DNA from 2 places in the Lysobacter sp. GCM10012299 genome. Region 1 is predicted to be linked to the other one. Evidence: riboswitches for the same ligand, from Rfam matches in the RefSeq annotation. Region 1 holds a riboswitch; the other holds the start of a gene.
The links. Region 1 has a riboswitch for cobalamin ahead of metE (5-methyltetrahydropteroyltriglutamate--homocysteine S-methyltransferase). Riboswitches for the same ligand answer to the same signal wherever they lie in the genome.
Positions count from the first base shown of each region.

Region 2: linked by a shared signal. The riboswitch ahead of btuB (TonB-dependent vitamin B12 receptor) and the one ahead of metE (5-methyltetrahydropteroyltriglutamate--homocysteine S-methyltransferase) in region 1 are both predicted to bind cobalamin.

Region 1 is NZ_JBHRZC010000002.1:727,375-730,775, forward strand. Features, by position in the region: gene metE (5-methyltetrahydropteroyltriglutamate--homocysteine S-methyltransferase) at 1-1,347, opposite strand, end outside; cobalamin riboswitch at 1,516-1,723, opposite strand; gene ACFOPO_RS07555 (acyl-CoA thioesterase) at 1,790-2,197, opposite strand; gene ACFOPO_RS07560 (ribonucleotide-diphosphate reductase subunit beta) at 2,184-3,197, opposite strand; gene ACFOPO_RS07565 (ribonucleoside-diphosphate reductase subunit alpha) at 3,364-3,401, opposite strand, start outside.
Region 2 is NZ_JBHRZC010000002.1:525,450-528,850, reverse strand. Features, by position in the region: gene bioD (dethiobiotin synthase) at 1-164, opposite strand, end outside; gene ACFOPO_RS06680 (GAF domain-containing protein) at 213-698, shown strand; gene ACFOPO_RS06675 (TfoX/Sxy family protein) at 695-1,084, shown strand; cobalamin riboswitch at 1,285-1,520, shown strand; gene btuB (TonB-dependent vitamin B12 receptor) at 1,673-3,401, shown strand, end outside.

The DNA of each region.
Region 1 (3,401 bases):
CTTGTAGTCGGCGCGTGCCTTGCGTACCAGCGACAGCTGCGGAAACGAGCCGATCGTGGTGGTTGGGAGCGGTGGCAATGCCAGGCGCTCGTGCTGCAGTCGAGCGCGCTGTGCATAGGGCGTGTTGCGCCGGCTCATCGCTGGAGAGAGTGAAGCCAGTCGCGTGCGGACGCTGCCATTGGCCAGCTCCGGTGCACTGCGATGCGCGGCGCGCGCCGCCTGTGCGCTGGAGATTGCCGTTGCGGCGGCAGCATCCCCTGCGTTTGCATCGGCCAGCAACCGCAGCTCTTCGAGCTTCTGTCGCGCGAACGCCATACCGCCGCGCAGCGGCTGTGGCAGCTTGCGCTCCAGCTCGAGGTCAATCGGCACGTGCAGCAGCGAGCACGACGGCGCCAGCCAGCGCACGCGCGACCCGGCCGTGCGTACCAGCGCCAGTGCGGCATCCAGGTCGGTGCGCCATACGTTGCGACCGTCGACGATGCCCAGGCTCAGGGCGCGCTCGGCGGGCCACGCCGCCAGGACGCGTTCGAGCTGCTGCGGCGCACGTGCCAGGTCAATGTGCAATGCATCCACCGGCAGGCTGGCGACCAGGTCCACGTTGTCGCCCAGGTCGCCGAAGTAGCTTGCAAGCAGGATCTGCGGCACGTCGGCCGCGGACAGGGCGGCGAACGAGCGGCGATAGGCGTCGCGATCGGCATCGCCCAGGTCGAGCACCAGGCAGGGTTCGTCGATCTGCACCCACGACGCCCCGGCGGTCTTCAGCTGCTGCAGCAGTTGCACATACGCCGGCAGCAGCGCATCAAGCAGTTCGAGCGGGCAGCCGCCATCCTCGCGCTTGCCCAGCTTGAGGAACGACACCGGGCCGAGCAGCACCGGGCGTGCCTCCAGCCCGAGCGCACGGGCTTCGTGCAGCTCGGCCAGTGGCTTGTCACCGCGCAGGCGGAACCGCTGGTCGGCCTGGAACTGCGGCACGAGGTAGTGGTAGTTGCTGTCGAACCACTTGGTCATCTCCAGCGCGTGCAGGTCGTGGCGGCCGTCCTGCAGGCCGCGGGCGAGGGCGAAGTAGCCGGCCAGCGGGTCTGCCTCGAACAGCTCGCGGTGCGTGGGCGGGATGGCGTCGAACAGCACGGCGGTGTCGAGCACGTGGTCGTACAGGGAGAAGTCGTTGCACGGCACTGTGTCGACGCCGGCCTCGTTTGCCAGCTGCCAGTGCCGCGCACGCAGTTCGCGTGCGGTTGCGTGGAGTTCCGCCGATGTCGCCTGGCCTTTCCAGAACGATTCGAGGGCTTGCTTGAGCTCGCGTCGCGCGCCGATGCGCGGGAAGCCGAGATGGGTTACCTGGGTCATGGTGATGATGTACCTGCGATGCGTTATGCATGACGCAGGGCAACGAAGGAGGGCACGGCCACGCACCGACGCCGCGAACGGCGCCGGAAGAAGACCAGCCTTCGACCTTCGCCCCCGCGGGCGAACCGGCCGCAAGGCGCGAGCCATGCGGTCGGGGGTCGGACGGAGAGCGGACTCTCCGGTCGGGGCAGGTCTTCGGGCTCGTGGGCGCGAGGAGTTCGTCCTCACCTACTGGCCATCGCTTCCCGGGCCAAAGGTCCCAGTGCATGGATGGCGGTCGTTCCCATATACCGCTGCGGGGCAGCTCCGGAATTGGACGGGTGTCCGTACCGGATTCCCTCTGGCGCCACCGGTTGCCCGGCGGTGCTTGTCACATCGCTCCATCTTTATGAAGCGATGATCACCACGACGGCGCTAACGTTAGCCCCGCCGGCGGGAGGCGTCAATCGGCAGATGGCACCAGGGCAGGGACCGGCGTCGGCTGGCCGTGCATGTCCAGCGCGACCATGGTGAAGCGACCGCGCGTGGCCAGTTGCGTGTCGCCGGTCATCAGGTCCTCGCGGTGCATGTCGACTTCCACCTGCAGCGAGCTGCGGCCGGTGGCGACCACGCGCGCGACCAGCTCGACCAGCGCGCCCTTGGGCACGGCGACATGGAAGTCGATCTGCTCCGACCGCGCCGTGACCACGGTGCTGCGCGCATAGCGCGAGGCGGCGACGAAGGCGGCCTTGTCCATCCATGCCAGCGCCTGGCCACCGAACAGCGTGCCCAGGTGGTTGGTGTGGTCGGGGAACACGATCTCCGTCATGCGCGCTTCGGTGGGAGGCGCCGCCGCCTCAGAACGCGGCATCGAATGCGACCTCGCCCTGCACGCCCACCTGGTACGCCGAGACGCGACGCTCGAAGAAGTTGGTCACTTCCTGCACGTCCTGCAGGTCCATGAAGGCGAACGGGTTGGTCGCGCCGAAATGGCGTGGCATGCCCAGCTGCGCCAGGCGCTGGTCGGCGCAGTACTGCAGGTACTGGCGCATGTCCTTCGGCGACAGGCCGGCGACACCGCCCGACAACACGTCCTGGGCGAACTGCATCTCGCACTCCACCGCTTCCTCCAGCATCTGCACGACCTGGCGCTGCAGTTCGTCGTCGAACAGTTCCGGCTGCTCGCTGCGCGCGGTGCGGATCACCTCGAAGGCGAAGGCCATGTGGCAGCTCTCGTCGCGGAACACCCAGTTGGTGCCCGAGGCCAGGCCGTGCAGCAGGCCGCGCGAACGCAGGTAGTAGACGTAGGCGAAGGCGGCGAAGAAGAACAGGCCCTCGATGCAGCAGGCGAAGCAGATCAGGTTGAGCAGGAACTGGCGGCGCTGCTCCGTCGTCTCGATGCGACGGATGTCCTGGATCGAGTCGATCCACTTGAAGCAGAACTCGGCCTTGGCGCGGATCGACGAAATGTTCTGCACCGCATCGAACGCCTTGGCGCGCGCGACCGGGTCGGGCAGGTAGGTGTCGAGCAGGGTCAGGTAGAACTGCACGTGCAGTGCTTCCTCGTACAACTGCCGCGACAGGTACATGCGCGCCTCGGGCGCGTTGATGTGCTGGTACAGGTTCAGCACCAGGTTGTTGGCGACGATGCTGTCGCCGGTGGCGAAGAAGGCCACCAGGCGCTCGATCAGGTGACGCTCGGCCGGCCCGAGCTTGTGCTTGAGGTCGTTGACGTCGAGCGAGAAGTCGACCTCTTCCACGGTCCAGGTGTTTCGGATCGCGTCGCGGTACATCTCGTAGAACTGCGGGTAGCGCATCGGCCGCAATGTGAGGTCGAAGCCGGGGTCGAGCAGGCGGATGTCGGTGGTCATGGAAATCCTTTGAAGGAAAACCCTCTCCCCTGGCGGGAGAGGGTGGCGCGAAGCGCCGGGAGAGGGGGACGCTGGTGTTCTTCCTGGGGGGAGGGCGCGTCCCCTCTCCCTGGCGCCGTTGGCGCCTGTCCCTCTCCCGCAAGGGGAGAGGGAGGTTGGACTACAGCTACTGGCAGGCCTCGCAGCTTTCCGGGTTTTCCAGCG
Region 2 (3,401 bases), 200 kb from region 1:
CCGTCCGCGGTGACCTCGCAACCGCTGGCGAGCGGCTTCATGCCGACCGCACGCAGGCCGCGTGCGCGCAACGCGTGCAGCAGCGTCGCACTGGCCAGTGATTTGCCGATGCCGGTGTCGGTGCCGGTGACGAACCAGCCGGTACGAGTCTGGGGCCTGTTCATGACCGGCTCCCCGGTCGCTCGCTGGTAGACTGCGGGAAAGAGGCGGATATGTTCACCAGCGAAAGTCTAAGCGGCACCAAGCCCGAACAGTACGCACAGTTGCTCGAGCAGGCGCGGGCGCTGGTGCACGGCGAACGCGACCGTGTGGCCAACGCAGCCAACCTGTCGGCGCTGGTGTACCACTCCCTGCCCGGCCTGAACTGGGTCGGCTTCTACCTGTTCGATGGCACCGAACTGGTGGTCGGCCCGTTCCAGGGGCTGCCGGCCTGCATCCGCATTCCGCTCGACAAGGGGGTCTGCGGGGCTGCCGCGACCACCCGCCAGACCCAGCGGATCGCCGATGTCCACGCCTTCCCTGGCCACATTGCCTGCGATTCTGCGTCTAACTCTGAACTGGTCGTGCCACTTGTGGGGGGGGATGGCCAGCTGATCGGCGTGTTCGATCTGGACAGCCCGCACTTCGACCGCTTCGATGCCGACGACCAGCGCGGCCTGGAAGCGATTGCCCAGGCCTTCGTGGAGTCGCTGGCATGAGTATCGGCAAGAGCGGGGAAAAAGGCGGCGACAAGCTGCGCAACATCGGTCCCAAGTCGGCGGCATGGTTGCGCCAGGTGGGGCTGCGCTCGCGCGAGGACCTGGCCGCGGTCGGCACGGTCGAGGCGTTCATGCGGGTCAAGCGCGCCGGCTTCAAGCCGACGCTCAACCTGCTGTACGCCATCGAAGGCGCGCTGCAGGACTGCCATTGGCAGGAGATTCCCGACGAACGCCGCGGCGAACTGGTTGCCGCGACCGAAGCGGCCATCGCCCTGCTGCCGCCACCGCGCTACCGCCCGCCGGCCGGCCCGGTGACGACGACCCAGGTCGCCGAGGAAACGATGGCGATGCCGTCGCTGCTGGACGAGCCGGCAGACAGGGACTAATCGCGTCGTCCCGGCGAACGCCGGGACCCAGGCCCTCATGTTTTCCGTCGTCCCGGCGAAAGCCGGGACCCATCTGGCTCTGCGGACGCGGAAGCTACGTCCATGGATCCCCGCCTTCGCGGGGATGACGGTGAGGCAGGGATGACCGTGGGACGGGGATGAAGGGACAAGGGTTGAGCACCGCCCCAGCAGATCGCGTAGACTGCGCCCCGCTTCGAGGTGACCCGGCGGCGTCCTGCCGGCGGGTTGAAACGGGAAGCCGGTGACGTCCCAGCAGGGACCATTCCGGCACTGCCCCCGCAACGGTAAGCGAGTACAAGCGCTGCATCCGCCACTGTGCATGTCACGGGAAGGCGCGGCGCCGGAGAGAGCACGGCTTGCAAAGCCGGTCCTCCACTCGCGAGTCCGGAGACCGGCCTGGAAGCAGGGTCACGCGCCTTCATTGGCGGTGCCCACCCCTGGTTGCGATGCGGAGGGCATCGCGGCGGCGACGTTGGCGCCGTGCGCCCACACCGCAGCCTCGTTCTCTCTCCTCGCGACTGTCCCAGTTGCCCGTCACGGCCCGAGCCGTGCGTTGGAGATTCCTCGATGCAATTGCGTAATCTGTCCCTTGCCGGCGCGTGCCTGCTGGCCGCACCCGCGCTTGCCCATGCGCAGGACGCGACCAACCTCGACCAGGTCATCGTCACCGCCAACCGCACCGCCATCAGCGTCAACGACGCGCTGGCACCGGTCGAAGTCATCGACGCCGAACAGATCCGCCACAGCCAGGCGCGCTCGCTGCCGGACCTGCTGCGCGGCCGCGCCGGCATCTCGATGTCCAACCAGGGCGGCAGCGGCAAGCTGACCACGCTGTTCCTGCGCGGTGCCGAATCCGACCACGTGCTGGTGCTGGTCGACGGCATCCGCGTCGGCTCGGCAACCTCGGGCCTGACCGCGTTCCAGGACCTGCCGATCGAAATGATCGACCGCGTCGAGATCGTCCGCGGCCCGCGTTCGAGCCTGTACGGCGCCGACGCCATCGGCGGCGTGATCCAGGTGTTCACCCGTCGCGACAAGCAGGCCTTCGCCCCGCGCGTGCGCTTCGACGGCGGCAGCAACGACACGCTGGGTTACGGCGTCGGCTTCGGCGGCAGCAACGACCGCGGCTGGTTCGGTGCCGACTACCAGCACACGCGCACCAGCGGCATCAACGCCTGCAACGGCTTCTTCGACCCGGCCACGTTCGACGGCGCCGGCTGCTTCATCGCCATGGACTCGCAGCCCGACCGCGACGGCTACGAGAAGGATGCATTGTCGCTGCGCGGTGGCATCAACCTGACCGAGCAGTGGAGCATCGAGGGTCACGCCCTGCGCAACGAAGGCGACAACGAGTTCGACGGCGACTTCACCGACGGCTCCAGGACGGTCCAGCAGGTCATCGGCGGCAAGCTGCGCTGGCACCCGTCCGACCGCGTCGACGTGCACCTGACCGCGGGCCGCAACGTCGACTCGTCCGACAGCTACCTCGGCGGCGTCAAACTCCCCGACTTCTTCAGCACCGACCGCGACAGCGCGACGCTGCAGGGCGACTTCGGTGTTGCCGCCAACCAGCTGGTCAGCGTCGGCCTGGACTGGCTCAACGACAGCGTCGAGAGCAGCACGCAGTACGATCAGGACGAGCGCGACAACAAGGCCGCGTTCGTGCAGTACCAGGGCAAGTTCGGCGCGCAGTCGCTCGAGGCCAGCGTGCGCCGCGACGACAACGAGCAGTTCGGTGGCCACACCACCGGCGGTGCCGCGTGGGGCCTGGTGTTCGCCGACAACTGGCGCGTCACCGCCGGCTACGGCAGCGCGTTCAAGGCGCCGACCTTCAACGAGCTGTACTACCCGTTCTTCGGCAACCCGAACCTGCGTCCGGAAGACTCCGAGACCTGGGAGCTGGGCCTGGCCTTCCTGGGTGACGGCTTCAACGTCCACCTCGACACCTTCAGCACCGACGTCGACAACCTGATCGCGTTCGACGCCGCGATCAACCTGCCCAACAACGTCGAAAAGGCGCGCATGCAGGGTGCCGAACTGTCGGCCGACACCACGATCGCCGACTGGACCATCAACGGCGCGATCAGCTACCTCGACACCGAGAACCGCCGTGGTTTCTACGAGGGCAACGATCTGGCCCGTCGTGCGAAGAACAGTGCGCGCCTCGACGTCGACCGCGCCTTCGGTGCGTTCCGCGTCGGCCTGACTGCGGTCGGCGAAGGTTCGCGCTATGACGACGTCGCCAACACGCGCCGCCTCGGTGGCTACGGCACGCTCGACCTGCGCGCCGAATACG